3 regions of the Streptomyces sp. NPDC093109 genome follow, and region 3 is predicted to be linked to each of the others. Evidence: riboswitches for the same ligand, from Rfam matches in the RefSeq annotation. Region 3 holds a riboswitch; each other region holds the start of a gene.

The links. A riboswitch is a leader RNA that binds a small molecule or an ion and turns the genes downstream of it on or off. The one in region 3 is predicted to bind cyclic di-AMP.
Region 1: another riboswitch for cyclic di-AMP. It lies ahead of AB0389_RS06665 (M23 family metallopeptidase); the one in region 3 lies ahead of AB0389_RS06170 (LysM peptidoglycan-binding domain-containing protein).
Region 2: another riboswitch for cyclic di-AMP. It lies ahead of AB0389_RS34535 (LysM peptidoglycan-binding domain-containing M23 family metallopeptidase); the one in region 3 lies ahead of AB0389_RS06170 (LysM peptidoglycan-binding domain-containing protein).

What each region holds. Positions count from the first base shown of each region.
Region 1 is NZ_JBFBEZ010000004.1:176,398-186,451, forward strand. It holds gene AB0389_RS06650 (HPr family phosphocarrier protein) at 1-136, shown strand, start outside; gene AB0389_RS06655 (S8 family peptidase) at 543-1,763, shown strand; gene AB0389_RS06660 (GntR family transcriptional regulator) at 1,909-2,598, opposite strand; gene AB0389_RS06665 (M23 family metallopeptidase) at 2,790-3,575, opposite strand; cyclic di-AMP (ydaO/yuaA leader) riboswitch at 3,588-3,759, opposite strand; gene AB0389_RS06670 (pitrilysin family protein) at 3,951-5,333, opposite strand; gene AB0389_RS06675 (pitrilysin family protein) at 5,351-6,730, opposite strand; gene AB0389_RS06680 (DNA topoisomerase IV subunit A) at 6,945-9,395, shown strand; gene AB0389_RS06685 (GTP-binding protein) at 9,454-10,054, opposite strand, start outside.
Region 2 is NZ_JBFBEZ010000059.1:9,535-19,588, forward strand. It holds gene AB0389_RS34510 (STM4014 family protein) at 1-1,098, shown strand, start outside; gene AB0389_RS34515 (STM4013/SEN3800 family hydrolase) at 1,100-1,912, shown strand; gene AB0389_RS34520 (STM4012 family radical SAM protein) at 1,909-3,258, shown strand; gene AB0389_RS34525 (STM4011 family radical SAM protein) at 3,266-4,153, shown strand; gene AB0389_RS34530 (SGNH/GDSL hydrolase family protein) at 4,170-4,991, opposite strand; gene AB0389_RS34535 (LysM peptidoglycan-binding domain-containing M23 family metallopeptidase) at 5,167-6,219, opposite strand; cyclic di-AMP (ydaO/yuaA leader) riboswitch at 6,223-6,387, opposite strand; gene AB0389_RS34540 (tyrosine-protein phosphatase) at 6,769-7,587, shown strand; gene AB0389_RS34545 (DUF6126 family protein) at 7,598-7,717, opposite strand; gene AB0389_RS34550 (XRE family transcriptional regulator) at 7,840-8,463, opposite strand; gene AB0389_RS34555 (aspartate aminotransferase family protein) at 8,525-9,919, opposite strand; gene hpnH (adenosyl-hopene transferase HpnH) at 10,020-10,054, opposite strand, start outside.
Region 3 is NZ_JBFBEZ010000004.1:44,777-54,830, forward strand. It holds gene AB0389_RS06150 (sugar phosphate isomerase/epimerase) at 1-717, shown strand, start outside; gene AB0389_RS06155 (nucleoside deaminase) at 773-1,366, opposite strand; gene AB0389_RS06160 (PDR/VanB family oxidoreductase) at 1,449-2,456, opposite strand; gene AB0389_RS06165 (aromatic ring-hydroxylating dioxygenase subunit alpha) at 2,462-3,520, opposite strand; gene AB0389_RS06170 (LysM peptidoglycan-binding domain-containing protein) at 3,905-4,699, opposite strand; cyclic di-AMP (ydaO/yuaA leader) riboswitch at 4,704-4,896, opposite strand; gene AB0389_RS06175 (hypothetical protein) at 5,412-5,798, opposite strand; gene AB0389_RS06180 (metalloregulator ArsR/SmtB family transcription factor) at 6,098-6,460, shown strand; gene AB0389_RS06185 (metalloregulator ArsR/SmtB family transcription factor) at 6,562-6,906, opposite strand; gene AB0389_RS06190 (hypothetical protein) at 7,103-7,474, shown strand; gene AB0389_RS06195 (aminotransferase class I/II-fold pyridoxal phosphate-dependent enzyme) at 7,564-8,889, shown strand; gene AB0389_RS06200 (MFS transporter) at 8,967-10,054, opposite strand, start outside.

The sequences.
Region 1 (10,054 bases), 130 kb from region 3:
CGCGGTGCTCGGCCTGGGCGCGCAGGGCGGCGAGGAGATCGTGCTCTCCTCCGACGCCGAGGGCGCCGACGCGGCGCTGGACCGGCTGGCGAAGCTGGTCGCCGAGGGCCTGGACGAGCTGCCCGAGACGGTCTGATCCGGCCGACGACGCGCGGGGCCGCCCTCGCCGCCCCCGCGTCCGCCCCCATCGCTCCCGCACCCGCCCCTGAACCGGCGGTCGCGGGAGCGATGTCGTTTCCGCCGCGGGACGGGTGAGCGCGCCGGCTCCGCCGCGTCGCTCCTGGTCACCCCCGGGTTCCGGGGTGGCCCGTGTGATCACTGATGTGCGGGGATTCCATTTCGCGCTCGTGTCAGGGATATGACAAGACGCCAACTCTCTTGTTCTACACGGATAGTTGCTGCAATCTTTAACCGGCCGGGAGGTGTACATGACACTTCCGGTTCACAGCGCGAACACCTGCACTCCCCCCATCAGGTACTCCCCCCATCAGGCGCGCGCCCCACCTGCCGCGCGCCGACTCACCGAGGAGGAACCCCTCGCGATGACAGTCATACGTGACACCAGCCGCTCCACCCGGCGCAGATTCGCGACGCTGGTCGCCGCGACCGCCACCGCCGCGCTGCTCGGCACCGGTGCCGCACTCCCCGCCCACGCCGCACCGGCCGAAGGGAAGGTCCTTCACGCCGGCTCCCCCACCGCGGTCAAGGACAGCTACATCGTCACGCTCAAGGAGGCGGCCGGCTTCTCGGCGTCCTCCGCGGCGGGCAAGGGTCTCGTCTCCGAGTACGGCGGCAAGGTCGCCCGTACCTTCGACGGCGCGCTCAACGGCTACGCGGCCAAGCTCACCGAGACCCAGGCCAAGCGGCTGGCCGCCGACCCCGCGGTCGCCCTGGTCGAGCAGGACCAGAAGGTCCAGGTCGACGCCACCCAGACCAGCGCCCCCTGGGGCCTGGACCGGATCGACCAGGCGGCCCTGCCGCTGAGCGGCACGTACACGTACCCGGACACCGCGGGCTCCGGGGTGACGGCGTACGTCATCGACACCGGCGTACGCATCACGCACGCGCAGATCAGCGGGCGGGCCTCGTACGGCTACAACGCGATCACCGGTACGACGTCGGCCAATGACGACAACGGCCACGGCACCCACGTCGCGACCACCATCGCGGGCACCACCTACGGGGTGGCCAAGTCGGCCAAGATCGTGGCGGTCAAGGTGCTCGACAGCGCCGGCTCCGGCACCACCGCCGGCGTGATCGCGGGCATCAACTGGGTCACCAACAACGCCGTCAAGCCGGCCGTCGCCAACATGTCCCTCGGCGGCGGCGCCAGCACCACGCTCGACACGGCGGTCGCCAACTCGATCGCCTCCGGTGTGACCTACGCGGTCGCGGCGGGCAACAACGGCGCCCTGGCCTCCTCGTACTCCCCGGCCCGGGTCGCCACCGCGATCACCGTCGGCGCCACCACCAGCACGGACGCGAAGGCCAGCTACTCCAACTACGGCTCGGCCGTGAACATCTTCGCGCCGGGCTCGTCCATCATCGCGGGCTACTACACCAGCGACACGGCCACCGCCACGCTCTCCGGCACCTCCATGGCGGCCCCGCACGTCGCGGGCGCGGCCGCGATCTACCTGGCGAGCCGCCCCAGCGCCACTCCGGCCACGGTGCTCAGCGCCCTGACCGGCGGGGCCACCTCGGGCTCGCTCACCAGCGTCGGCACCGGTTCGCCGAACCTGCTGCTGCGGCTCGTCCCGTAACCGGTCCGATCGCGGCCGGCTGATCGCGTAAAGGCAGGACGGAGCCGTGGTCCACGGAATTCAGTGGACCACGGCTCCTTTTTATTCATGAGGGCAGCAGAAAAGATCCCCCGCCCAATTCATCTCTTTGTATACGGCGCGATTGTTAATTGCGGACGCTCGCGATGTTTACGGCATGTTGCGAGGCCCTCACCTTTTCCCGGCCGCGCTCCGGCCGGCGGAGCCGGTGCACCGCCGCGGTCCGCTCCGCGTGCAGGGTCGTCAGGGCCCGCGCCCGCTCCGCGTCCCCGCGCGCCACGGCGTCCACGATCGCGCCGTGCTCCGCCCAGGACTCCACGGGGTTGGCGGGCTGCTCGACCACGTACATCCAGGTGATCTTGTGCCGGAGCTGGGTGAGCAGCGAGGTGAGCGCCGGGCTCCCGGACGCCTGGGTGAGCGTCTCGTGGAACCACGCGCCGAGCGAGCGCAGATCCTCGCCCTGACCCCGGCGGGCCCGCTCCTGACCCAGTCTGACCAGGCCGCGGAGAACCTTGAGATGGGCGTCCGTACGGCGCTGGGCGGCCCGCGCCGCGCCGAGCGGCTCCAGCATCAGCCGCACCTCCAGCAGGTCGGCCGCCTCCTGCTCCGTGGGCTCCGCCACGCAGGCGCCGACATGGCGGCGCGTGGTGACGAAGCCCTCCGACTCCAGCGTGCGCAGGGCCTCGCGCACCGGGACCCGGGAGACGCCGTAGCGCCGCGCCAGGTGTTCCTCGGTGAGCCGGCCACCCCGCTCGAACAGACCGGAGACGATGTCGTCGCGAATCGCCGTGCATACCGAGTGCGCGGGAATGCGCATGTCCGAACCTCCGCCTTAATCCGCGCGAAACGCAGCCGATTGACGCCTGTTCCGTGACTCTATTGCAATCAACGAGAATTTCCGAAGGGTGCCCGAAATCCATGGATATCTTTTGGCCAACGGGCAGGTCGGACGGCGGAGCGGAGACGGGGCGGAGCGGGACGGCGCGATGGGGCAGCGGGCGGGAGCGGTCAGACGTTCACGCCGTGCGCGCGCAGATACGCGACGGGGTCCATGTCGGAGCCGTAGTCCGGTCCCGTCCTCGCCTCGAAGTGGAGATGCGGCCCGGTGGCGTTGCCGCTGGCGCCGGAGAGGCCGAGGCGCTGCCCGGGGGCGAGGCTCTGGCCCACCGAGACCTCGATCGAGGAGAGGTGGCCGTACTGGGTGTACGTGCCGTCGCTCATCCGCAGCACGACGTTGTTGCCGTACGAGCCGCCCCAGCCGGCCTCGACGACGGTGGCGGCGCCGACGGCCACCACCGGGGTGCCTGACGCGGCGCGGAAGTCGACGCCCGAGTGACTGCCGGAGGACCAGAGGGAGCCGCCGGCCCGGTATCCGGTGGTGATGTACGAGCCCGCGACGGGGAGTTGGAAGGTGCCGAGGAGGGTGCGTTCGGCGGCGCGCGTGGCGCGCTCCTTGGTGGCGCGTATCTCCTTGGCGCGCGCCTCGGCCAGCCGCTGGGCCTCCGCCCGCGCGACGGCCTCGGCCTTGATCCTGGCCGACCGGTCGGCGGCGTAACGCTGGGCGTGGGCCTGGTCGTCGACCACGACGGCGAGGGTGTCACCGAGGTCGGCGACCCGGTTGAAGCCGGTCTGCGAGGCGGCCTCGGCGCCTGCTCCCGAGGCGAGCGCCGGGGAGGCGGCGAGGGTGCCGACGACGCCGGTCGCGGTGAGGGTCGCGACGCCCGCGGCGTTGACGCCCCGGCGGGTGGTACGGCTCCGGGCGCGGTGCTTCCCGGTGGCACGGGTGAACGCCATGGGGTGACGGGTCCTTTCCTTCCCTCTCGCCTACCGGGTTAGCTGACGGGTTCGGAGCAGGAAGGTCTCCTACGGGCCCCTCCACGCGGCGAAGCTGCGCGAAGGCGGTCCGATTCACCCCAGGGACGGTGGGTCCCCGGCTCCCCTCGGCTCGCGCCTGACGGGGACTCGGCGATGGCTGTCCGTTGCCACGGGTGCGGCGCAACGGCCGAACAGCCGGACCGACGCTAAGCCGATGGCCTTTCCAACGCCAACCAGACAGGCTGTTTTGTCGCGTTCCCCACAGGGCAGACGGCATGTTTCCACGGGAAACAGGGACAGAACGGAAAACCCCGGTGACCGCGGTCACCGGGGTTCCGTGTACGGCGGGCCGAATCAGCCGGTGACCACGGTCACTTCGCCGATACCGAGCGCCTCGACGGGCTCCTTGATCTGCGCCGCGTCCCCGACCAGTACGGTCACGAGCCGGTCCACCGGGAAGGCGTTGACGACCGCGGCCGTCGCCTCGACGGTGCCGGTCTCGGCCAGCCGCGCGTACAGCCGCGCCTGGAAGTCGTCCGGCAGGAACTGCTCGACCTGGTCGGCGAGGGTGCCCGCGACGGAGGCGGCCGTCTCGTACTTCAACGGGGCGACGCCCACCAGGTTCTGTACGGCCACATCGCGCTCGGCGTCGGTCAGTCCCTCGGCCGCGAGTGTGCGCAGCACGGTCCAGAGGTCCGCCAGCGCCGGCCCGGTGGAGGCGGTGTCCACGGAGCCGCTGATGGCGAGCATCGCGGCGCCGGTCGGGCCGCCCGGGGCGTCGGGCGCCGAGGAGCGCAGGACCTGGCCGTAGGCCCGTACACCGTAGGTGTAGCCCTTCTCCTCGCGCAGCACCCGGTCGAGCCGGGAGGTGAGCGTGCCGCCCAGGCAGTACGTGCCGAGCACCTGCGCGGCCCAGACCCGGTCGTGGCGGTCGGCGCCGATGCGGCCGATCAGCAGCTGGGTCTGGACGGCGCCGGGCCGGTCCACGATGACGACGCGGCCCGTGTCGTCCGCGGTCACGGGCGGGACGGGCCGGGGCGCGGCCGTGTTGCCGGTCCAGGCGCCGAGGGTGTCGGCGAGGATCTCGTCCAGATCGACGCCCGTGAGGTCGCCGACGATCACCGCGGTGGCCGTGGCCGGGCGTACGTGCGCCTCGTAGAAGGCGCGGACGCCGGCCGCGTCGATGCGCTCGACCGTCTTCTCGGTGCCCTGGCGCGGCCGGGACATGCGCAGGGTGGCCGGGAACAGCTCCTTGGAGAGCTGTTTGGCGGCCCGGCGGCCGGGGTTGGCGGTCTCGTGCGGGATCTCGTCGAGCCGGTTGCCGACGAGACGTTCGATCTCGCTGTCGCCGAAGGCGGGGGCGCGCAGGGCCTCGGCGAGCAGGCCGAGCGCCTTGGGCAGCCGGGAGACCGGGACCTCCAGGGAGACCCGGAGCCCGGGGTGGTCGGCGTACGCGTCGAGCGTGGCGCCGCAGCGCTCCAGCTCGGCGGCGAACTCCTCGGCGGAGTGCTTGTCGGTGCCCTCGGAGAGCGCCCGCGCCATGATGGTGGCGACGCCGTCGAGCCCTTCGGGCTCGGCGTCGAGCGGGGCGTCGAGGTTGATCTCGACGGCCACCACCTGCTGGCCGGGGCGGTCGCAGCGCAGCACGGTCAGGCCGTTGCCGAGTGTGGCGCGCTCGGGGGCGGGGAACGCCCAGGGCCTGGCCTCACCGGCGGTCGGCCGGGGATGGAAGTCCATGGTGACAGTGGCGTCGCTCACTGGTCCGCCCCTTCCTGCTCGTCGGTCCCGGCCTGCTCGTCGCCGGCGTCCTCGGTGGTGCCGGTGTCCTCGGCGGTGAGCGGTTCGTACACCAGCACCGCCCGGTTGTCGGGGCGCAGCCGCGCGGCGGCGACCGCCCGTACCTCCTCGGCGGTGATGTCCAGCACGCGCGTGACGGCGGAGAGCGCCAGCTGCGGGTCGCCGAAGAGCACGGCGAAGCGGCACAGTTCGTCGGCGCGGCCGGCGACCGTGCCGAGCCGGTCCAGCCACTCGCGCTCCAGCTGGGCCTGGGCGCGCTCCATCTCCTCGTCGGTCGGTCCTTCGGCGGCGAGCCGGGCGAGCTCCTCGTCGACGGCCGCCTCGATGGCCGGGACCTCGACACCGCCGGACGTCTTCACGTCCAGCCAGCCGAGGGAGGGGGCGCCGGCCAGCCGCAGCAGTCCGAAGCCGGCGGCGACGGCGGTACGGTCGCGCCGTACCAGCCGGTTGTGGAGCCGGGAGGACTCGCCGCCGCCGAGCACGGTGAGCGCCAGATCGGCGGCGTCGCACTCGCGGGTGCCGTCGTGCGGCAGCCGGTAGGCGGCCATCAGCGCGCGCGCCGGGACCTCCTCGCGGATCTCCTCGCGCAGCTCACGGCCGATGGTGTCGGGCAGCGTGCCGTCGCGCGGCGGCTGCTTGCCGTCGTGGGACGGGATCGAGCCGAAGTACTTCTCGACCCAGGCGAGCGTCTGCTCGGGGTCGATGTCGCCGACGACGGAGAGCACCGCGTTGTTCGGCGCGTAGTTGGTACGGAAGAACGCGCGGGCGTCCTCCAGCGTCGCGGCGTCCAGGTCGGCCATGGAGCCGATCGGCGTGTGGTGGTAGGGATGACCCTCGGGGTAGGAGAGTGCGGTCAGCCGTTCGAAGGCCGTACCGTATGGCACATTGTCGTACCGCTGGCGGCGCTCGTTCTTGACGACGTCCCGCTGGTTCTCCATGGACTCTTCGTCGAGCGCGGCGAGCAGCGAGCCCATCCGGTCGGCTTCCAGCCAGAGCGCCAGCTCCAGCTGGTGGGTCGGCATGGTCTCGAAATAGTTGGTGCGCTCGAAGCTGGTGGTGCCGTTCAGGGAGCCGCCGGCCCCCTGCACCAGCTCGAAGTGGCCATTCCCCGCCACCTGCTTCGATCCCTGGAACATCAGGTGCTCGAAGAGGTGCGCGAGGCCCGTACGACCCTTGACCTCGTGGCGCGAGCCGACGTCGTACCAGAGGCAGACCGCGGCGACCGGGGTCAGGTGGTCCTCGGAGAGCACCACGCGCAGGCCGTTGGCCAGGCGGTGCTCAGTAGCTGTCAGGCCGCCGGAACCGGCCTGCGCTGTGGCCGTGTGACCCATGGGCATGTACGTCCCTTCGATCGCGATATGGAGAAGTCCTGCCACTGTATGCAAGCGTGCCGCGACCACGCGAAGTTCCCCGGTGGCGGCTCCCCCGCCGCCGCCCCCGCCACCCGCCCAACGACGGGTCGAGGTCGGCGTTGTCAGTGGCGCGGTCCACAATGGTCCGCGTCAGTTCCAGAAGTTGCCGTACAGAACCTGTGAAGGAGCCGCAGCCGAGATGGCCCGCCGCAGTACGAAGACCCCGCCGCCGGAGGACTTCGAGGAGAAGATTCTCGACATCGACGTGGTCGATGAAATGCAGGGCTCCTTCCTCGAATACGCCTACTCGGTGATCTACTCCCGGGCCCTGCCCGACGCCCGGGACGGTATGAAGCCGGTGCACCGCCGCATCGTGTACCAGATGAACGAGATGGGCCTGCGCCCCGACCGCGGCTATGTGAAGTGCGCCCGCGTCGTCGGTGAGGTCATGGGCAAACTTCACCCGCACGGGGACGCCTCGATCTACGACGCCCTGGTCCGGATGGCACAGCCGTTCTCCATGCGGCTGCCGCTCGTCGACGGCCATGGCAACTTCGGCTCGCTCGGCAACGACGACCCGCCGGCCGCCATGCGGTACACCGAGTGCCGGATGGCTGACGCCACGTCACTGATGACCGAGTCGATCGACGAGGACACGGTCGATTTCCAGCCGAATTACGACGGCCAGGAGCGGGAACCGGTCACACTTCCGGCCGCGTATCCGAACCTGCTCGTCAACGGCGCCTCCGGGATCGCCGTGGGCATGGCCACGAACATGCCGCCGCACAACCTCGGCGAGGTCGTGGCGGCCGCGCGCCATCTGATCAAGCACCCGGCCGCCGACCTGGAGACGCTGATGCGTTTCGTGCCGGGGCCCGATCTGCCGACCGGCGGCCGGATCGTCGGGCTCACCGGCATCAAGGACGCCTACGAGAAGGGCCGGGGCACCTTCCGGATCAGGGCCACCGCGACGGTGGAGGACGTCTCCCCGCGCCGCAAGGGCCTGGTCGTCACCGAGCTGCCCTTCACGGTCGGCCCGGAGAAGGTGATCGCCAAGATCAAGGACCTGGTCTCCGCCAAGAAGCTCCAGGGCATCGCGGACGTCAAGGACCTCACCGACCGCGCGCACGGCCTGCGCCTGGTCATCGAGATCAAGAACGGTTTCGTACCCGAGGCCGTGCTGGAGCAGCTCTACAAGCTGACGCCGATGGAGGAGACCTTCGGCATCAACAACGTGGCGCTGGTGGACGGCCAGCCGCTGACGCTGGGCCTCAAGGAGCTGCTGGAGGTCTATCTCGACCACCGGTTCGAGGTGGTGCGCCGGCGCAGCGAGTTCCGCAGGACCAAGCGGCGGGACCGGCTGCACCTGGTCGAGGGGCTGCTCGTCGCGCTCATCGACATCGACGAGGTCATCCGGCTGATCCGGTCGAGCGACAACTCGGCGCAGGCCAAGGAGCGGCTGATCGAGCGCTTCTCGCTGAGCGACATCCAGACGCAGTACATCCTGGACACGCCGCTGCGCCGGCTCACCCGGTTCGACCGGATGGAGCTGGAGGGCGAGCGCGACCGGCTCAACGGCGAGATCGACGAGCTGACCGGGATCCTGGAGTCGGACGCGGAGCTGCGCAAGCTCGTCTCCGCCGAACTGGCCGCCGTGTCCAAGAAGTTCTCCACCCCGCGCCGTACGGTGCTGCTGGAGTCCGCGGGATCCGCCGTGGCCGCGGTGCCGCTGGAGGTCGCGGACGACCCGTGCCAGGTGCTGCTGTCCTCGACGGGCCTGCTGGCCCGTACGGTCAACGGCGAGCCGCTGGAGGGTGAGGACGGCAGGCGGGTGAAGCACGATGTGATCGTGTCCGCCGTCCCCGCGACGGCCCGCGGCGACATCGGCGCGGTGACCTCGACGGGCCGGCTGCTGCGGATCTCGGTGATCGACCTGCCCCAGCTGCCGGACACCGTGTCGGCGCCCAACCTCTCGGGGGGCGCCGCGGTGACGGAGTTCCTCGCGCTGGAGGGCGACGAGAAGGTGGTCTGTCTGACGACCCTGGACGAGTCGTCCCCCGGGCTCGCCCTGGGCACGCTCCAGGGCGTCGTCAAACGGGTGGTGCCTGACTATCCGTCCAACAAGGACGAGCTGGAGGTCATCACCCTCAAGGAGGGCGACCGGATCGTCGGCGGTGTCGAGCTGCGGACGGGCGAGGAGGATCTGGTCTTCATCACCTCCGACGCCCAGCTGCTGCGCTACCAGGCCGCGCAGGTACGGCCGCAGGGCCGGGCGGCCGGCGGCATGGCGGGCATCAAGCTGACCGACGGCGCCGAGGTGATCTCCTTCACCGCCGTGGATCCGGCGCGGGACGCCGTGGTGTTCACGGTCACCGGTTCGCACGGCACGCTGGACGACTCCGTACGGACGGCGAAGCTCACCCCGTTCGACCAGTATCCGCGCAAGGGCCGGGCGACCGGCGGCGTGCGCTGTCAGCGCTTCCTGAAGGGTGAGGACATGCTGGTCCTGGCCTGGGCGGGAGCGAGCCCGGCACGCGCCGCGCTGAAGAGCGGGGCGCCGGTGGAGCTGCCGGCGCCCGACCCGCGCCGGGACGGTTCGGGCACACCGTTCGCGCCGGAGATCGAGGTGCTGGCGGGGCCCGCGCTCTGACCCGCCGTGTCCCCGCCGGCCGCGTGAGGGCCGGCGGGGCCGCTGGGCGGAGAGACCGTCACGGCCAGTCCGCGTCGGTGTCCGGGTCCCCGGCCGGGTCCGTGTACGGGTCCCCGTCCGGGTCCGGGCCTTCGGGTCCGGGCCCGGGCGGCGTTCGGGGCTCGGGCCCGTCGCCGGGTACGTACCGCAGGACGCCCCACATGCTCCGGCCGTCGGGGGCGGCCTCCCCGGGCTCCGGATCCTGGCAGGCCGCCAGCTCCTTGATCAGGGCGTCGCCGTCGATGCCCGAGCCGATCAGCACCAGCCGGGTGCTCCGGTCCCCGCCCCGCGGCCAGGGCTCGGGGTGGAAGCGCAGCGAGCGGCCGACCGCGTGCAGGGCGTAGCGGTTGGCCGGGTCGGCGGCGCCGAAGCCGACGAATCCCTTGATCCGGTAGAGCCCGGCGGGCCGGGAGTCGAGAAACTCCATGAGCCGCCGCGGGTTCATCGGGGTGTCCGCGGTGAACGAGACGGTCTCGTAGGCCGCGTGGAGATGCCCGTCGTGAGCGCCGTGCGCGCCTTGCCCGCCTTGCGCACCGGATCCGTCGTGCCCGGCGTGCCCGGCCTCGTCGTACCGTTCCTCCAGATCCTCGAAGGAGAGCTGGCGCGCCTTCTCGTCCTCG
Region 2 (10,054 bases), on a different contig from region 3:
CCGCCCGCCCGCGAGGTCTCCTGGCTCGACGTGCTGCACGGCCGGGCGGGCTTCGGGCCCGGCGAGACCGTACGGCTCGACTCGCCGGGCGAGGACCCCGAGGTGGACCGGCTGCTGCGCGGTGCCGAGGATCCCGCCAGGGTCGAGGGCACCGCTCTCTGGTACGCGCGGTTCACGGCCGCCGCCCGGGGTCTCGGCGAGCGGGCCCGCGCCGCCGGGGCCGAGCTGCTCGACGACCCCGCCGAGCTGGCGGTGCTCTTCGACAAGCGGCTCTGCCACGGTGTCCTGGACGCGGCGGGGGTACGGGTCCCCGCGTCGCCCACCTCGGGCACCGGCGCGCCGGCCGTCTCCGGCTGGGACGACGTACGGACCCTGCTGGCCGCCGGCGGGCTGCGCCGGGCGTTCGTCAAACCGGCCCACGGCTCATCGGCCTCCGGGGTCCTCGCGCTGGAGACGGCGGGCCCCGGCCGGGTGCGGGCCACCACCTCCGTCGAGCGCGACGTGTCGGGCCGGCTCTTCAACTCGCTGCGAGTACGGACGTACACGACCGAGCGCGAGGTGGCTGCGATCGTGGACACCCTCGCGCCCGACGGACTGCATATCGAGCAGTGGGTGCCCAAGTCCGCCCAGGCGGGCCGGGCGGCCGATCTGCGGGTGGTGGTGGTCGCGGGCCGGGCCACCCACGCCGTCGTACGCACCAGCCGCTCCCCCCTGACCAATCTCCATCTCGGCGGGGCCCGCGGTGATCTCGACGCGGCCCGCGCCGCGATCGGGGCGGCCGGTGGCAGCTGGGCCGGGGCGCTGGACCTCTGCGAGCGCGCGGCGGCCTGTTTCCCTGACACCCACTGTGTGGGCGTCGATCTGCTGCCCGCCGGGGGCTGGCGGCGGTTCGCCATCTGCGAGGTCAACGCCTTCGGCGATCTGCTGCCCCGGCTCACCGGGCTGCCGGGCACGGCGGCCGAGGGGATGGACACGTACGCGGCGCAGCTCGCCGCGCTCCCCGGCCGGGCGGCCCGGACGCGGACACAGACTCGGACGCGGACGCAGACGCAGACTCGTACGCGACGACCGACGGAGGACCGCCGTGCCCGCACCTGACATGAACGAGGTCGTCGGGCGGGACGATCTGCTGCTCGTCACCCTCGACACCCTGCGCTTCGACGTCGCCGAGGAGCTGGCCGCCGCGGGCCGGATCCCGCATCTGGCCCGCCATCTGCCCGGTGGCCGCTGGGAGAAGCGGCACGCGCCGGGCAGCTTCACCTACGCCTCCCACCAGGCGGTCTTCGCGGGGTTCCTGCCCACGCCCGCGGCGCAGGGACCGCACCCGCGGCTGTTCGCCGCGCGCTTCGGCGGCAGCGAGTCCACGGCGGAGCGCACCTTCGTCTTCGACACCCCCGATCTGGTCTCCGGCCTCGCGGCGGCCGGGTACCGCACGGTGTGCGTCGGCGGGGTCGGCTTCTTCAACAAGCGGGGACCGCTCGGCTCCGTTCTGCCCGGGATGTTCCAGGAGAGCCACTGGGAGCCGGAGTTCGGGGTCACCTCACCCACCTCCTTCGCGTCCCAGACCGACCGCGCGGAGCAGGTGATCGCCGGGCTCGATCCCGAGCGGCGGCTCTTCCTCTTCGTCAACGTCTCCGCACTGCACCAGCCCAACTGGTTCCATCTGCCCGGCGCCACCCGGGAGGCCGGCGACTCGCGCGCCACGCACGCCGCCGCGCTCGAATACATCGACCGGCACATCGGCCGGCTCTTCGCTGCCGCGAGCAGCAGGCGCCGCTGCTTCGCGATCGTCTGCTCCGACCACGGCACCGCCTACGGCGACGACGGCTGGACCGGCCACCGGCTGGGCCACGAATCCGTCTGGACCGTGCCGTACGCCCACTTCTTCCTGGACCCCGGGACCACTCCATGAGCACAGCACCGGCGACCGCGCCCGCCGCGGTCCGTCCGTACGAGAGCTACGTCTACGCCTATCCGCACAAGACGGCCTACCGTCCGCTGCCGGACCGGCCCGCGCTGCGCGCGCTCTGGGCCGGGGAGCGCAAGGACGCCCTCTCGCTCTATCTGCACATCCCGTTCTGCGAGGTCCGCTGCGGTTTCTGCAATCTCTTCACCCGGATCGGCGCGCCCGGCGAGCTGACGACGCGCTATCTCGACGCCCTCGGCCGGCAGGCGACCGCCGTCCGCGAGGCGCTGGGGGACGAAGGACCCGTGCGGTTCGCCGCCGCGGCCTTCGGCGGCGGCACACCGACCTTCCTCACCGCCGGGGAGCTGGACCGGCTGTGCGACATCGCGGAGACCGGCGCGGGCGCCGATCTGCGGGCCGTGCCGCTCTCCGTCGAGACCTCCCCCGCCACGGCCACCGCCGACCGGCTCGCCGTCCTCGCCGGCCGCGGCGCCACCCGGCTGAGCATCGGCGTCCAGAGCTTCGTCGAGGAGGAGGCGCGGGCGGCCGTACGTCCGCAGCGGCGCGCCGATGTCGAGGCGGCGCTCGGCCGGATCCGCGACGCGGGCGTCCCCGTCCTCAACATCGACCTCATCTACGGCATCGACGGCCAGACCGCGGCGAGCTGGCGCCACTCGCTGGACGCCGCGCTGGCCTGGCGCCCCGAGGAGCTGTATCTCTACCCGCTGTACGTACGCCCGCTCACCGGCCTCGGCAGGCTCGGCGCGAACGGTGACGCCGCGTGGGACGACCAGCGGCTGCGGCTCTACCGGCAGGGCCGGGACCACCTCCTCGCCCAGGGGTACGAGCAGCGGTCCATGCGGCTGTTCCGGCGCCCCGACGCGCCCGCCGCGGGCGCGGACGACTACGCCTGCCAGACCGACGGCATGATCGGCCTGGGCTGCGGGGCCCGTTCGTACACCTCCACGCTCCACTACTCCTTCGACTACGCCGTCGACATGCGCGAGATACGGTCCATCATCGACGCGTACACCACGACGGAGGACTTCTCGCGCGCGGAGGTCGGCCGCCGGGTCGACGGGGAGGAGGCGCGCCGCCGCCATCTGCTCCAGTCGCTGCTCCAGGCGCCGGGGATGGAGGTGGCCGGCTACCGCGAGCGGTTCGGCCGGGGGCCCACGGAGGACTTCCCGGCCGAGCTGGCCCGGTTCGCGGCGCTGGGCTGGCTGGACGCGGCGGCGGGCCCCGGCCTGCTGCGGCTGTCCCCCGAGGGGCTGGCCCACTCGGACGCGCTGGGCCCGGCCCTCTTCTCCCCCGCCGTACGGGCCGCCATGGCCGCGTATCTGCCGAAGTGAGGCTCCTGTGGACCTGACGATCCTCTACCGCGGCCCGCTCGCCTCCTGCGACTACGACTGCCCGTACTGCCCGTTCGCGAAGCGGCGGGACAGCGGAGACCAGCTGCGCGCCGACCGGGCCGCGCTGGAGCGGTTCGCCGGCTGGGCCGCGCGTCCGGCGGACGACGGGCCGGCGGACGACCGGCTGTCGGTGCTGTTCACACCCTGGGGCGAGGGCCTGACGCGGTCCTGGTACCGGCGGACGCTGGTCGGTCTCTCACACCTGCCGCACATCCGCCGGGTGGCGATCCAGACGAATCTGAGCTGCCGCACCGGCTGGCTGGCGGACGCGGACCCGGCGAAGCTCGCGCTGTGGTGCACGTACCACCCCGGGCAGACGCCGTACGACCGCTTTCTGGCGAAGGCCCACGAGCTGACGGCGCTCGGCATCCGGTTCAGCGTGGGCGTCGTCGGTCTCGACGACCATCTGGAGCAGGCCCGCCGGCTCCGCGCCGAGCTGCCCGCGCACGTCTATCTCTGGGTCAACGCGGCGGACGGGCACCGCTACACGGACGAGGAGGCCGCGCGCTGGACGGATCTTGACCCGCTCTTCCCCTACAGCCGCGATCCGCACCGTTCGGCCGGGCTGCCCTGCCGCACGGGCGAGTCGGTGATCTCGGTGGACGGCGAGGGCACCGTACGGCGCTGCCACTTCGTCCCGGCCGAGCTGGGCAATCTGTACGACGGCTCCTACCGGCGGGCCCTCGCGCCGCGGGCCTGCCCGCTCGCGGTCTGCGACTGCCACATCGGCTATGTCCATCTGGAGACGCTGCCGCTGTACGACGTCTTCGCGGGCGGTGTCCTGGAGCGGATACCGGCCGGGCCTCTCCCGGCGCGGGTCCCGGCGGGCGGGTAGCGCCGGGACCCGGTGCTCACGGGAGCGGCAGGAGATCGGGCCGCTTCGCCTCGACGTGGTCGCCCGAGGACTCACCGCGCAGCCTGCGCCCGATCCAGGGGACCAGGTACTCACGTGCCCAGTGGATGTCGTCGCGCCGTTCCTCCAGGGTGCCGCGCGGCGGCAGCGGCGGCCACGGCTGGTCCGGGTCCGCGGGCACCTCGAAGCCGAGCACCTGAGCGGCGCGCAGCGCGACCCTGGTGTGTCCCTCGGGCGACAGATGGAGCCGGTCGCCGTCCCAGGCCCGCCTGTCCTGGACGGTCTTGAGGGACCACAGGTCGAGTACGGGACAGCCGTAGCGGTCCGCGATGGCCCGCGTATGGGCGTTGAACGTGGCGATCTTGCCGCGCAGATGGCGCAGTACGGGGACGCCACGGGTGTCGAAGCCGGTGGTCAGCAGGACGGTGCCGACGGATCCTGTCAGGTCGGCGACGGCCCGCTCGAAGCGCTCGGCGACATCGTCGGGGTCGCTGCCGGGCCGGAGGATGTCGTTCCCGCCCGCGCAGAAGGTCACCAGGTCCGGGGCGAGTTCCCGCGCCCGGGGTATCTGCTCCTCCGCGACCTGGTCCAGGAGCCGGCCGCGTACGGCGAGATTGGCGTAGCGGAAGTCCCCGTGCGCGGTGTCGGCCGTCGCGCCGGAGTCCGGGAGCTGGTCGGCGAGCAGGACCGCCAACCGGTCCGCCCATCCGACGAACTGCCCGTCGGGGCCCGGATCTCCCACGCCCTCCGTGAAGCTGTCGCCGATCGCCGCGTACGACCCGAATCCGCTGTTTCCTGTTGTTCTCGAATCGTCTGCCACAGCGGTCCATCTTCCACCCGGCGTTGTGACCTACGCGACCGTAAGGAGGGGTTGACCGTGGGTGAGAAATACCATCCGTCAAGTTTCGCCCAACCGGGAATAGCCGGAGAACGGTGGTCGCCCGGCACCGGAGTGCCGGGCGACCACCGCGCGTCCGCCGCGGTCCGGAGCGGGTTCAGACCGTGACGCCCTGCGAGCGGAGGTAGGCCACCGGGTCGATGTCCGAGCCGTAGTCGGGGCCTGTGCGGATCTCGAAGTGCAGGTGGGGGCCCGTGACATTGCCGGTGGCGCCGGAGACGCCTATCTGCTGCCCCACGTCCACGCTCTGGCCGTTGGAGACGGACAGCGCCGACAGGTGGGCGTACTGGGAGTACTTGCCGTCGCTGTGCCGGATGACGACCTGGTTGCCGTACGAGCCGCCCCAGCCGGCCGAGACGACGGTGCCCGCGCCGACCGCCTTGACGGTGGAGCCCGCGGAGGCGAGGAAGTCCACACCGGTGTGGTAGCCACTGGACCAGCTGCCGCCCGACGCGCGGTACGACGTGCCGATCGGCGCGTCGACGGGCTTGAGGAAGCCCGAACCGGTGGTCTGCGTAGCCGTGTTGGGCGCCGCGCTGCCGGAGGCGGTGGACGACCCCGCGTCCGACGAGGCGGACTTGGACGACGCGGACTTCGACGACGCGGTGCCGGAGGCCTTCGCCGGAGCCTCGGCCCGGGGCGCGGACGCGGCCGGCGCGGAGGAGGTACGGGACGGGGCGGCCGACGTACGGGACGGCGCGGCCGACGCCGCCTTCGTGCCGAGCGTCAGCTTCAGCCCGGGGTGGATCAGACCGGGGTCGGCGCCGATCGCCCGGCGGTTGTCCTCGTACAGCTTCTGCCAGCCGCCCTGGACCCGCTGCTCGACCGCGATCTTCGAGAGATAGTCGCCGGAGACCACGGAGTAGGTGCGGGCCGCCGTCCTGGTGCCGATCCGGGTGGCGGCGGTCCCCTGCGGAGCGGCCGACACCGAAGCCGAAGCCGACGCCGATGCCGCCGACGTGGTACGCACCGTGTCGGCCGCGGCGGGAGCCGCCTGAGGAGCGACGGCGGGCGCGGCCTGCCCGGCGGCGTGCGCGCCGGTGGCGGCGATGAGCGGCAGCGCGATGGCGGCGCCGCCCGTGCCTGCGGCGATGAAGCGGCGCGAGAGCGGATTGTTCTTCGGTCGGCGGTGCTTACCCTTCGCGGGCATGTGCGTTCCTCTCCGGCGCCGTACGAGGTGAGCTGTCGGGTTCGGGCTGGAGCTGCCCGGCCGCGCGTGGTGCGCGGCTTCACCCCGAGCCGGTCCGGAACACCCGGATCGGCGTACTGCCTGGGTCCCCCGCTCCTGCCACACGTGAAGGGTTCGGGTGTGGGTCTCCGGGCAGTGGCAGGATTCGGCGTTCCACCCGGATTGAGGGTGAACGTAGGCGAGTCGGACGTCCGGTACAAGCAGTTGTTTTCAGCCGCAGGAGGTGACTGGAATATCGCCACGCACCACCCGTCACCCTGCGTCGATGACCGATCTTCGATTCCCCCATGGGGTTGGCTTTACCTTCGGCGACGCCGCCACGGAACGTCACCGCTATGATTCCGCTCACGGCCCGCACCCCATCTCCCCCATTAACAGGGCACTTTGGCTGCAATCCCCCATTACGGACAGATCCCCCGCGGCCACCTCCTCGGCTCCGAACCCATGTCGTATCGTCAGGAGACGACCTCGTCGGCGAGCCGCGCCGACGGCAGACACGGAGGAGCCGCCGTGACGCAGCAGCTGCCGCAAGTCCCGTCGACAGAGCCCGAACTGTCCGGTGTGCGCAACTTCCGTGACGTGGGCGGCCTGCCGACCACGGACGGCCGGCGCGTACGCGGCGGCACACTCTTCCGCAGCGGCCACCTCGCCCACGCCACCGACGCCGACGCGGCCTTCCTCACCGGCCTCGGGTTGCACACGGTCTTCGACTTCCGCAACTCCGCCGACATGAAACTGGACGGCGAGGACGTGGCACTGCCCGGCGTCCGGCAGGTGAACATCCCGCTCTCCGACCCGGCCGACGGCGCCGAGTTCTGGCGGATGGTGCGGGACGGCGATCTCGGTCAGCTGCGCTCGCTCCTCTCGGACGACAGGGGGGCGGCCCGGATGATCGGCTCGTACCGGACGATCATCACGGAGCGCACCACCGAGCACAGCCGGGTGCTGCACGCACTCGCCGAGGACAGCGTCCCGGCGCTGATGCACTGCGCGGCGGGCAAGGACCGCGCTGGGCTCTCCGTCGCGGTCGCCCTGCTCGCGGTCGGGGTCGAGCCCGACGCGATCGAGGCCGACTACCTCAAGTCGAACGATCCGCACCGCCGCTACCGGGTCCGCCGCGGCGACGGCTCGGCGGCCGAGGAGTCCGCCGAGGTGATGGAGCTGCTCAGCCCGCTCTTCGACGCGCGCCCCGCCTACCTGGCGGCGGCCTTCGAGAGCATCACGAACACCTGGGGCACCACCGACCGCTATCTCTCCGAGGGGCTCGGACTCGCCCCCGAGACCCGCGACCGGCTGCGCGACCGGCTCCTCGACGACGGCAACGGCTGACGCCGCACGGTTATCCCTTGCCGCCCATCTCGAAGAGCAGGTAGAGGAACGCGGCGAAGAGATGGCCCGCCACCAGATAGGCGAAGAGCCGGATGACCAGCCCCCGGGGGAACTTCTTCTCCTCGTCCATGATCCGTTCCGGCCGGGCCGCGGGTCCGGCCGCGGGTCCGGCCGCGACGGCGGGGGCCCCGGGATCGGCGGCGGGTACGGGCTTCTCTGTCTCCGGCATGGCGGCGGGCCTCTCTCGGCGGGTCAGCGGCGGTGGGTTCCGCCGCCGAGGCACAGCTCGGCGGCGGAACTCTGCAGCAGGGTGTGGACGAAGAGCAGCTCGGTCCCCCCGGGACCGGCCGCGGCGATCCGGTGCGGGGTGAGCGAATCGAAGTGCGCGCTGTCCCCGGCGGCGAGCACATGCGCGGTGTCGCCGAGGTAGAGCCGCAGCCGCCCGTCGAGGACATAGAGCCACTCCTCCCCCGGGTGGACGCGGACGAGGTCCCCCTGCGCCCCGTACGGCACCTGGAGGCGGAGCGGCTGCATCGCCCGGCCGGGGCTGCCGGCCTGGTGGTACGTCCAGCCGTCGGCCTCCGCGGGCGCAGGCCGGCCGGCCCGGATGATGGGGTCGCGCTCCGGCGGCACCTCCCCGAGCAGTTCGGAGACGGTCGTACCGTAGATACGGGCCAGGCCGAGCAGCATGGGCAGCGACGGCTGCCTGCGCCCCGTCTCCAGCCGGGAGAGATGCGCGGGGGACAGCCCCGCCCGGCGGGCCGCGGCCTCCAGGGTGAGGTGCCGGCCGCGGCGCAGCTCGCGCAGCCGGGGCGCGACATCGGGGAGCTGTTCGGGCAGTTCGCCGGCCGCCTCTCCGGCGGGAGGTGTGCTCATGCCTCCCATTGCGCCAGCATCTTTCCTCAGAGGCAAATTTCTTGCCCCTGAGGCAAAAACCCTACCGGTGGGCGACGGCCTGTTTCACCAGGGTCCGCCCGAAGTCCCACATGAGTCCACCGCCGCTGTGGGCGTCGTCCATGACGGCGGTGAAGGCCGTCACAAAGCGGTCGACCTCCGCCTCACCGATGGTCAGCGGCGGAATCAGCTTGATCACTTCCAGCCGGTCGCCCGAGACCTGGGTGAGGATGCGGTGCTTCTGGAGCAGCGGTACGACCACCATCTGCGCGAAGAGCCCCTTGCGGGCGGCCTGGAGCATCGTCCAGCGCCCGCGCAGCTTCACCGACCGCGGCCGGCCGAACTCGATGCCGATCATCAGGCCCCGGCCGCGCACCTCGGACAGCAGCTCGTACCGGTCGACGAGCGCCGCCAGCCGGGTCCTGAGCAGATCGCCGGTGGCCCGCGCGTTGGCGACGATCTCCTCGTCCGCCATCACCGAGAGGACGGCCAGGCCGGCCGCCATGGCCTGGGCGTTCGAGCCGAAGCTCGCCGAGTGGACCAGGACACGGTCCATCGAGGAGTAGACCTTCTTGAAGATCCAGTCCTTGCCGAGGGTCGCGCCTACGGGTACGTAGCCGCCGGAGAGCGCCTTGGCCACACAGACCAGGTCCGGTTCGACGCCGTCCTCGTGCTGGTACGCGTAGAAGTCGCCGGTCCTGCCGAGGCCGGTCTGCACCTCGTCGGCGATGAGCAGCGCTCCGTGGCGGTGCAGCAGCTCCTGCGCGGCGCGCAGGAAGCCGGGCGGGGCCGCGTGGACGCCCTTGCCCTGGATCGGCTCGACCACGAATCCGGCCACGTCTCCGCGGCGCAGCTCCCGTTCCAGCGCGTCGAGATCACCGAGCGGGACGGCGGTGTCGGGCAGCAGGGGGGCGAATCCGTCGCGGAAGCCGTCCTCGCCGTTGACGGAGAGGGAGCCGGTGGTCAGTCCGTGGAAGGCGTGCGGGCAGTAGAGGATCCGCGGCTTCCCGGTGGCGTACCGGGCGAACTTGAGCGCGGTCTCGACCGCCTCCGTACCGCTGTTGCCGAAGAACACCCGGTCGAGGTGCGGGCTGTGGGCGAGGAGCCGCTCGGCGAGCAGTCCGGGCAGCGGCTGGCAGTCGAAGCGGGTGAGATCGGCGAGGGAGGCGTCGAGGACGTCGTGGAGCGCCTTGCGTACGACGGGATGGTGCCGGCCGAGGCCCATCACGCCGAAGCCGGCGAGCATGTCCAGGTAGTCGTCGCCCTTGTCGTCCCAGAAGTAGGCGCCCTCGGCCCGTTCGTAGACGCGGTCGAAGCCGATGGTGCGCAGCATGCGCGGGAGCTGGTGGTTGAGATGCCGGGTGTGCAGCTCGTAGCGCTCGGCGCTCCGCTCGGCGAGGAGCTTGCCCAGGTCGAAGCCCTTGGGTTCGGTGGTCATGCCATGGCCTCCTTGGGACCGGATACGGAACCGGGCACGGAACCGGCCGGTGGCGCCCAGCACTCCGGCGCCACCGGCTCACCCGTGGTCATACCGGTCGTCACCGCGTCCCGACGACCGTCTCGCGAGCCGCCC
Region 3 (10,054 bases):
CGGGTGGCCGAGCTGAAGTCGGCGCTGGACGAGACCGGCGTACAGCTGGCGAGTGTGCTGCCGCTCTACAAGTGGTCGAGCCCGGACGAGACCGAGCGGCAGGCCGCCGTCCGCTACTGGAAGCGGATGATCGAGATCACCGCCCGGCTCGGCTGTCCGCTGATGAACTCGGAGTTCAACGGGCGTCCCGAGGCAGCGGCGGCGAGCGAGGCCGCGTTCTGGCGGTCGCTGGAGGAGCTGCTGCCGGAGTTCGAGCGGGAGGGCATCGCACTCAATCTGGAGGCCCACCCGGACGACTTCTGCGAGGAGAACGACCCGGCGGTCGATCTCGTGCGCGCCATCAACAAGCCGTACGTGAACTACCTGTACTGCGCGCCGCACAGCTTCCATCTCTCCGGTTCCGACCCGGGCGCGGACATCGAGAAGATGCTGCGGTACGCGGGCGACAAGCTCCAGCACCTGCACATCGCGGACACCTTCAACCACAAGGGCTCCTCCGGGCTGCGCTACATCCTCAACCCGCCCGGCACGGCCGCCAGGATCCACCAGCACCTGGACATCGGCCAGGGCGAGGTGGACTGGAACACCTTCTTCTCCACACTGCGCGACATGAACTTCGACGGGGTGGCGACGGTGTGTGTCTTCGCGTGGGAGGAGCGGGCGAGGGAGTCGTCGGCGTTCATGCTGGACCGGGTGACGAAGGAGCTGGCGCGGTAGGCGGCGTGGGGGTCGCCGTTGTATCTCAACGGGGCTTGTCCCAACGGGCGCCGTCTCAACGGGCGTTGTAGACGACGGCGTCCTCCCGCGCGCCGTACTCCCGGAAGACCTCGATGGCCTCGTCGCGGAGTACACCGCGGTCCACCCGGATCCCGCGCTCGCCGAACTGCTCGGCCCAGTCCTCACGCATGGGGCCCTCGTCGAAGCCGGTGAGCGCCTCCACCTCGGGTCCGTCGCCCGCGATCAGCAGGCGGCGGACCCCGGACCACATGGCCGCGCCGTAACACATCACGCACGGACGCCAGTTGACGACGAGCTCCAGCTCGGGGGCGCCGGGCGCGCCCAGGTTCCAGGTGGAGAGCCGGGTCTGGGCGAGGGAGAGGGCCACCACCTCGGCGTGGGTCGAGGAGAGCCCCGAGGACAGGACGAGGTTGACGCCGGCGGAGACGAGTCGCCCGGTGGCGGAGTCCACGACGAGGGCCGCGAAGGGGCCGCCGGTGTCCTCCCGGTGGTTGCGTTCGGCGAGCCGGTTGGCCAGCCGTATCCGGTCCTCGTCGGTGGGCAGGACCTCGGGGACTCCGGCGAGTTCGGACAGGACCCAGTCGGGCAGCCGGGCGCCGAAGGAGGTCGCGAGGGCGGAAGTGTCCATGGCGGTTTCTCCGATGATGTCGAGTGATGCCGAGTGATGTCGACGAGGTGGTGGACGGTATCGGACGGGGCGGACGCCCGGGTCAGAGGTCGAGCAGGAGTTCCGCGCTGTGCGCGCGGGAGCAGCAGAGGGTGATGTGGGTGTTCGCGGCCTGTTCCGCCGGGCTCTGCACCTCGTCGCGGTGGTCGGGCTCGCCCGCGAGTACCGGTGTCAGACACGCACCGCACATCCCCTGCTCGCAGGAGAGTCCGATCTCGACGCCGTGTGCGGTGAGCACGTCCGCGATGGTGCGGTCGGCGGGTACGGGATAGCGCTCGCCGGTGCTGGCGAGGCGGACGGTGAAGCCGGTGCCCGCCTCGTGAGGCACGGATGCCCCCACCGTCGGTGTCGGTGCCGGTCCCGGTGTCGGTGTGAACCGCTCGGTGTGGAGCTGCTCCGGCCGCCAGCCGAGGGCGCTCGCCCCGTCGCGTACACACGCCATGAAGCCGGCCGGACCGCACACGTATACGGCCGTCTCCGGGTCCGGGACCAGCAGGTCACCGGGGAGGCCGGTGCGGACGCTGTCGCCCCGGTCACCGCGGTGGCTCACCACCCGCCCGGCGAAGGAGGACTCCGCCAGCCGCTCCGCCAGCGGTGCCCGCGCCGCGCTGGAGGTGTAGTGGTGCAGGCGGAACGGCGCGCCGCGCGCGGCCAGGGTCTCGGCCATCGAGAGCAGCGGTGTGATGCCGATGCCTCCCGCGACGAGCACGTACCGCCGCGCGGACACCAGCGGGAAGAGGTTGCGCGGCGCGGAGACACGGAGCCGCCGGCCCACCGTGATCTCCCGGTGCAGGGCCAGGGAACCGCCACGTCCCGTGTCCTCCCGGTGTACGCAGATGAGGTAACGGTCCTTCTCCCGGGGCGAGTTGCAGAGCGAGTACGGGCGGATGAGCGCCGGGCCGCCGTCCGCCCGGTCGAGGTGTACGTCGATGTGCGCGCCGGCGTCGAAGGGCGGCAACGTACCGGTGACGGGGCGGAGTTCGTAGCTGCGGCTGGTGGCGGAGGCCAGGGTGACGGCGTGGACGATGACATCGAGGGTCTGCACGGCCATGGCTCCTACGCGGTGAAGAAGTGGCTCAGGCCCATGTCGCGCAGCCCGCGCCGGTAGGCGATGGAGCTGCGGTCGGCGGGGATGTGCACTTCGAGCCGGGGGTCCAGGGGCAGGTTCTCAGGTTTCTGCACCTCGACGATGGCACGGTCCTCCTCGAACACCTTCCGGTTGAAGTCGTACACGTCCTGGACCGGCCCGTCGGTGTCGAAGTCGCGGGCGATCGGGGCGAACATCCGGGTCTTCCTGGCCGAGACGGGGGAGGCCGCGTTCATGATGTTGAGGCGTCCGCCGCCGGGGAAGTGCACCACGAGGGTGGCGGTGAAAGGCAGATGGACGTCGAAGTGGCGCAGCCACTGGAAGTCCGGCGGGGCCTGCGGGCCGCCGCGCGCGTAGTTGCTGACCGTGCTCCAGTAGTCGACGGAGAAGCCGCGGTCGTGGCGGACCGGGGAGTAGTCGGGGACAGCGGTGTTGTCGGGGTCGCCGAAGGAGTCGAGATGGACGAAGCCGAAGTGGGCGACGTCGAGGAACCCTTCGAGCTGGCGGCCCGCGAACGCGGCGATGTCGATGCTGGGGCAGGTGATCCGCTGGAACCCCTCGTCGTCCCAGTGGGCCATGCGCGGTACGGGCGCCACGGCCGCCGGGTCCCGCCGCTCCTCGTCGGTCGGCCGCAGACACGTCCACACCAGTCCGTACCGCTCGACGACGGGGAAGGTCCGCAGGTTCAGCCGGGCGGGGATCTTCGCTGCGGGGTGCGCCGGTACGTCCGTACACCTGCCGCCCGCGCCGAAGCGCAGGCCGTGGTAGGCGCAGGTGATGCCCGCGCCGTCGCCGCCGCCGAGGCTGAGCGGGACACCGCGGTGCGGGCAGATGTCGTGGGCGACGACGGCCTCGCCGTCCACCCGGTAGGCCACGAGCGTCTCGTCCAGCAGCCGTACGGCCACGGGCCGGCCGCCGACCTCGCGGGAGAGCGCGACGGGGTACCAGTGGCGGGCCAGGATCGCCCAGTCACCGGGGTCGAAGGTGCACTCCCTGGGCAGGGCGGGAGGGGGTACGACGGTGGTCATGGTGAGGTCCTTCTGCGCATACGTCCCCGCCGGAGGGGACGGAGGGAGGGAGCTGGAGGGCTACGGGCCGCGTGTCGCTCAGCCGCGGGCGGCGGCGGAGCGGAGCGGCACACCGTGGGCCACACGCCCCCGCGTCCAGGCCGACTGGTGGACACGGCTGCGGAGGTCCGCCGGACGTGCGCTGCTGAGGCTCATACCGGCTCCCTTCCGTCTCGTATGCGTGGAGAGAGAGTGACGTACCGAAATTTCCCGGTCGTTCCGTGATCGTTTCCGGCCTGTTGCCTGCTCCGCATGGTGCGAGAAGGGGCACGAACGGCCGCCGGCCCCACCCGTCCGCGCCGAGGCGGGGCAGGTGGGGCCGGTGTTGTGCCGGGCGCGGGTCCGTCAGTAGGGACCGTTGACGTTGTCGATCGAGCCGTACCGGGCGGCGGCGTAGTTGCACGCGGCGGTGATGTTGGCGACCGGGTCGTAGCTGTTCAGGGACGTACCGGGCACGTGGTACGTCTGGAACGTGGGGTCGATGACCTGGAGGAGCCCCTTGGAGGGGATGCCGTTCTGGGCGTTGATGTCCCAGTTGTTGATGGCCATCGGGTTGCCCGAGGACTCACGCATGATGTTGCGGTAGATGCCGTTGTAGCTGCCGGGGATACCGCGCGCGGCCATGATGTCCAGGGACTCCCGGATCCAGCCGTCCAGGTTGTTGCTGTACGACTTCAGGGCCGCGGGAGCGGCGGTGACGGTCTTGGCGGCCGTCTTGGTGGCCGTCTTCGGCGCGGCCTTCGGGGCGGCCTTCACCGTGGCCTTGGCGGCCGTACCGAGCTTCAGCGTGAGGCCGGGGCGGATGTGGGACGGGTTGGTCCCGATGGCCCCGCGGTTGTCCGCGTACAGCTTCTTCCAGCCGCCGCTGAGCGAGTGCGCCTTCGCGATCTTGGAGAGCGAGTCGCCCAGGACCACGGAGTAGGTGGTGGGGACGGCCTTCACCGCGTTGTCGGAGGCCTGGGGCACCGAGGCCGCCGGGGCGGTGACGGGCGCGGCCTGGGCGGTGGTGGCGGCGAGCAGGGGCAGGGCCAGTACGGCACCCCCCGCGCTCACGGCGACGGCGCCACGGGCGAGCGGGTTCGTTCTGGGGCGGCGGTGCTTCGCCTTGTGCTTCGCCCTGACGACAGCCTTTGCGAACATGACGCGTTCCTCTCCGTCGCCTGCGAGGTGAGCTGTCGGGTTCGGGCAGGAGATGCCCGGTCACGCGGTGTACACGAGACTTCACCCCAAGCCGGTCCGTACACGGACCGGCGACTTACCTGGGTCCCCCGCTCCTGCCGTACATGAGTGGGTTGGTGGGTTGACCGGACAGCGGCAGGATTCGGCGTTCCATCCGGAGTGACGTGAACTTAAGCGAGAACAGCGGAACCGAACAAGTCCGGAATTCAATGCGCTCTCCGGCGCGGAAAGATCAAATCCCGCAATTCCCGCCGGGCGTACGAAATACGCGCCCTCCCGGCCGCCACACCCACCCCGCCACCGTGATGCACGTCACCCCCGTAGGGCGAACATAAAAGGACAAGACACCCAAATATCACCCATACAACCCGGGCGGCGAGGCACCGAAGGGCGCGGTCGGAGCACCTGACCGCACATCAAAAACGCACCGGGCACGTAATTCGCCGAGGAATTCACCAACACCCCTTCCGGTCGAGTGGCGTTGCCTTCGGAGAACCGCGCCGGGATACCGAGCGAGCGTGTTCCGAATACGCGTCAGAAACCGGACGTGCTCGGCCATCAGGACCGGCCGGGTGCGGATCGCGGGGGACGGAACGGTATACGGAAACAGAAACGGGAGCGGGGCCGACGTGCGGCCCCGCTCCCGTGTTCCTGGCGCCCGGTACTCCCGGTACTAGACCAGCGCGGGCTCCGGCTCCAGCTCGGACTCCGTCTCGGGCTTCGGCTCCGCCTTGGACGGCGCCTTGGCCTTCGCCGGGGTCACGGCGGCGGGGGCGGTCTCCGGGGATTCCGCGGTCTCCTCGGAGCCGTCGCCGTCGACCTCGATGAGGTCGAGGTGCCCGCGGATCGTCTCCACCGGCAGTCCGAGCTCGTCGGCGGCGTTCTGCTCGCTGCCGAAGACCTCGACCGCCTCCGCCACGGCCTCGGCCAGCTCCACCTTGGCCTTGCGCAGCTTGGCCTCGGCCTTGTCGATCGTGTCGACGACGGCCAGCTGGCGCCGCTGCTTCTCCTGGAGCTTCTGCTTGCGGGACGGGCTCTTCTCGGGGGTTTGCGAAGTCATGGCCAAGATCATAAACCGACCGTCGGCCAGGCCCGAAATCCCCAACCGGCGTCCGCGAGAGGGCTGTTCCCCGGCCGGACGGGAGCGCGCCAGGGGCACCATGATCCCGTACCGCCAGCCCGGGACCGGCGCGTATGGCAGTGTTGTCCCGGTCGGTCCAGAGCCGCCGGACGAGCGGGATACGGCGAGGACGACCCCGGGGCAGTGAGTCCCGGGTGGGAGCGGCACCGGCCCCCGGTGTCCGAGCGACGGCGAGCGACCGGTCCCACGGCCGGCCGCAGCAGTGCGGAGGCAAGTCGGTGAGCGCGCCGCTCTACCAGCTGAAGGCGGAGTTCTTCAAGACGCTCGGGCATCCGGTACGGATCCGGGTGCTTGAGCTGCTGAGCGAGCGCGAGCACGCGGTCGCGGAGATGCTGCCGGAGGTAGGGGTCGAGCCCGCCCATCTGTCACAGCAGCTGGCCGTCCTGCGCCGGGCGAATCTGGTGGTCACCCGCCGCGAGGGCTCCGTCGTCCACTACTCGCTGGCCAGCCCCCAGGTCGCGGAGCTGCTGAGGGTCGCACGCACGATCCTGTCCGGGGTACTGGCCGGCCAGGCCGAGCTGCTGGCGGACCTCCGGGCCGCGGATCCGGACACCGCACCCCGCCGCCGGGGGCCCGCGTAAGCGCGGTACGTACGTGAGCGGCCCCGCGTAGGCGCTGGGCCCACGTGAGCGGCCCCGCGTAAGCGCTGGGCGTACGCGACGCGCGTACGCGCCGACGTCCGCTACGGCGTCGCGCCGACCCCCGTGTCGTGCAGTTCGGCCAGCAGATCCTGCCGGCCCGCGAGCATGACGGTCAGGATCCGCCGCGCCGCCCGCATCAGCTCCGCCACATCGCCGCCGGCCAGCTCGTACACCACCGTCGCGCCCTCCCGGGTCGCGGTCACGATGCCCGACCGGCGCAACACCGCCAGCTGCTGCGAGAGGCTCGACGGCTCGATCTCGATGGCCGCGAGCAGATCCCGTACCGGCATCGGCCCGTCCTGAAGCAGTTCGAGCACGCGGATGCGGACCGGGTGGCCGAGCATCCGGAAGAACTCCGCCTTCGCCTGGTACAGCGGCACCGGCATCGCGTTCACCTCTCGCCCACCTCACCCGTATCGCGGCACTCTCGGCCTGTCACAACCTGTCTCGACCCTGGAGACCCTAGTGCCCCTCCGGCACCGGAGGACGCGGACGGCTTGAAGAAGTCTTCAATTCGGCAGATCAGTATGTTGCCATCCTCTAAGGTGATCGAACGAGTACACGACGATGAGGGTGGGAGTCATGGCAAGCACGGACGTGGCACTGAAGGACGCGATGATGATCGAGGGAGCCGTCGGCACGGCACTCGTCGACTACACCAGCGGCATGGCCCTGGGCGTGCTAGGGGGCGGCAGGGACCTGGACCTCGGCGTCGCCGCCGCGGGAAACACCGATGTCGTACGCGCCAAGGTCCGCGCGCTGGAGACGCTCGGCATCGAGGACACCATCGAGGACATCCTCATCACGCTCCGGACGCAGTACCACGTACTGCGCCCGCTGTCCGGGCCGACCACCAAGGGGCTGTTTCTCTACCTGGTGCTCGACCGGACGCGCGCCAACCTGGCCATGGCCCGCCACCAGTTGAAGCGCATCGAGAACGACATAGAGATCTGACCGGGCCGCGGTCCGGCACCGGACCGCTCCACCGCTTTGTATCCTCGGCGGGTGCCACCATCGGCGCGGCATCCGCGAGAGGAACGACCATGACGACCGAGCTGAGCCCCGACGCCCCGACCGACACGGCAGAGACGGCCTCGACGGCCGGCACGGCCGCCCTGCCGGATCTCCTCGACCGGGCCCGTCAGGAGTACCGGGACCTCGCCGCGCGCGGCCTCGCGCTGGACCTGACCCGCGGCAAGCCGGCGCCGGCGCAGCTCGACCTCTCCGGGGAGCTGCTCAGCCTGCCGGGCGCGCGGTACACCGCCGCCGACGGCACGGACGTACGCAACTACGGCGGCCTGCAGGGGCTGCCCGAGCTGCGGGAGATCTTCGCCGGGGTGCTCCAGGTGCCGGCCGGACAGCTCCTCGCGGCCGGGAACTCCAGCCTGGAGCTGATGCACGACTGCCTGGTGCACGCCCTGCTGAGCGTGGTCCCGGGCGCCGGGTCCCGCTGGGTGGACCAGGAGCGGATCGCGTTCCTGTGTCCGGTGCCCGGATACGACCGGCACTTCGCGCTCTGCGAACGGTTCGGGATCGACATGATCCCGGTGCCGATGACCGCCGAGGGACCGGACATGGACGCCGTGGAGCGGCTCGTCGCGGAGGACCCGGCGGTCAAGGGCATCTGGTGCGTACCGAAGTACAGCAACCCGGACGGCGTCACCTACAGCGACGCGACGGTGACGCGGCTCGCCTCGATGAGCACGGCCGCGCCGGACTTCCGGATCTTCTGGGACAACGCGTACGCCGCCCACGACCTCACCGACGAGCCGGTCCCCGTCGCCGATCTGCTCGCCGCCTGCGCCTCGGCCGGGAACCCGGACCGGGCGTTCGTGTTCGGCTCCACCTCGAAGATCACCGCGGCGGGCGCGGGCGTCGCGTTCTTCGGCTCGTCGCCCGCGAACGTGCAGTGGCTGCTCGGCAACAACGCGAAGCGGTCGATCGGCCCCGACAAGGTCAACCAGCTGCGGCACGCCCTGTTCCTGCGGGACGCGGACGGGGTGCGGACCCACATGGAGCGCCAGCGCGCCGTGCTGCGGCCCAAGTTCGACACGGTGGCGCGGCTCCTGGAAGCCGGTCTCGGCGGGACCGGGCTCGCGACCTGGACCTCGCCGAAGGGCGGGTACTTCGTCACCCTCCAGGTCGAGGACGGCTGCGCCAAGGAGGTCGTACGCCGGGCCGCCGAGGCGGGCATCGTGCTGACCCCGGCCGGCGCCACGCACCCGTACGGCGACGACCCGCGCGACGCGGTCATCCGGATCGCGCCCAGCTACCCGGGGCTCGCGGAGCTGGAGCAGGCCATCGAGGGGCTCACGGTCTGCGTCCGGCTGGTGGGGTACGAGCGGCGGGCCGCCGCCGAAGCGAAGTAGGGGCCGCGGCGACGGCGTACGACGCCGGTGCGCGCCTGCCCCCGGCGCGCACCGGCGTCGTACGACGCTCCGTCCCGTCAGCCCATGTGCACCGGCGCCGCCCCCTCGGTGGACTCCTGCCGGCCGGCGTTGACGGCGAAGGCCGTGACGGCCAGGCCGGCCAGGAACATGCAGGCCGCGGCGGCGAAGGCCACGGTGTAGCCGTGGGTCAGCGCCTCGCCCGCCCGTGCGACAAGGGCGAAGTCCTCGGTGGCCAGACCCCGGTAGAGGGAGGAGGCCGCCTCGGGCAGCTTGTCGTTCGCCGCCGAGGTGGAGAGCGTCGACAGGACGGCGAGACCGAGGGCGCCACCGATCTGCTGCGCGGTGTTGAGCAGCGCGGAGGCGCTCCCGGTGTCCTGGTGCGCGACCCCGCTGACCGCGCCGAGCGTCATCGGGACAAAGCTCATGCCGAGGCCGAGACCGGTGACGAACATGGCCGGCATCAGATGCGCCGCGTACGACGAACCCGGCTCCAGCGTGGCGAACCAGAGCATGCCCACGGCCGCCACCACCAGGCCGGGCCCGGCGATCAGCCGGGGGGCGTACCGCGCGACGAGCTTGGAGCTGATGCCCGCCGCGGCGGCCATGCCGAAGCTGAAGGGCAGATACGCGAAGCCGGTCCTGACCGGGCTGTAGCCGAGGATCAGCTGCATGTAGAGCGTCAGGAAGTAGAAGGTGGCGAACATGCCCGAGCCGATGAACAGCATCGTCCCGTAACTCCCCCACCGGTTCCGGTCCTTGAAGAGCCGCAGCGGCATCATCGGGTGCGCGGTGCGGGCCTGGAGGAAGAGGAACACGGCCAGCAGCACGACCGCGGCGGCGAAGGATGCGAGAGTCAGGCCGTTGGTCCAGCCGTGCTCGCCGCCGCGGGTGATGCCGTACACCAGGGAGATCAGACCGCCGGTGCCGGTGATCGCGCCGGGGACGTCGAGACGGCCGGTGTCGCGTTCGGCCTCGACGAGGTAGCGGGTACCGGCGAGGACGGCCAGGCCGATCGGGATGTTGACGAAGAAGACCCAGCGCCAGTCGAGTACGTCGGTGAGCACACCGCCGAGCAGCAGCCCGACCGTGGCGCCCACGCCGCCCATGGCCGCGTAGACGCCCATCGCCGTGTTGCGCTCCTTGC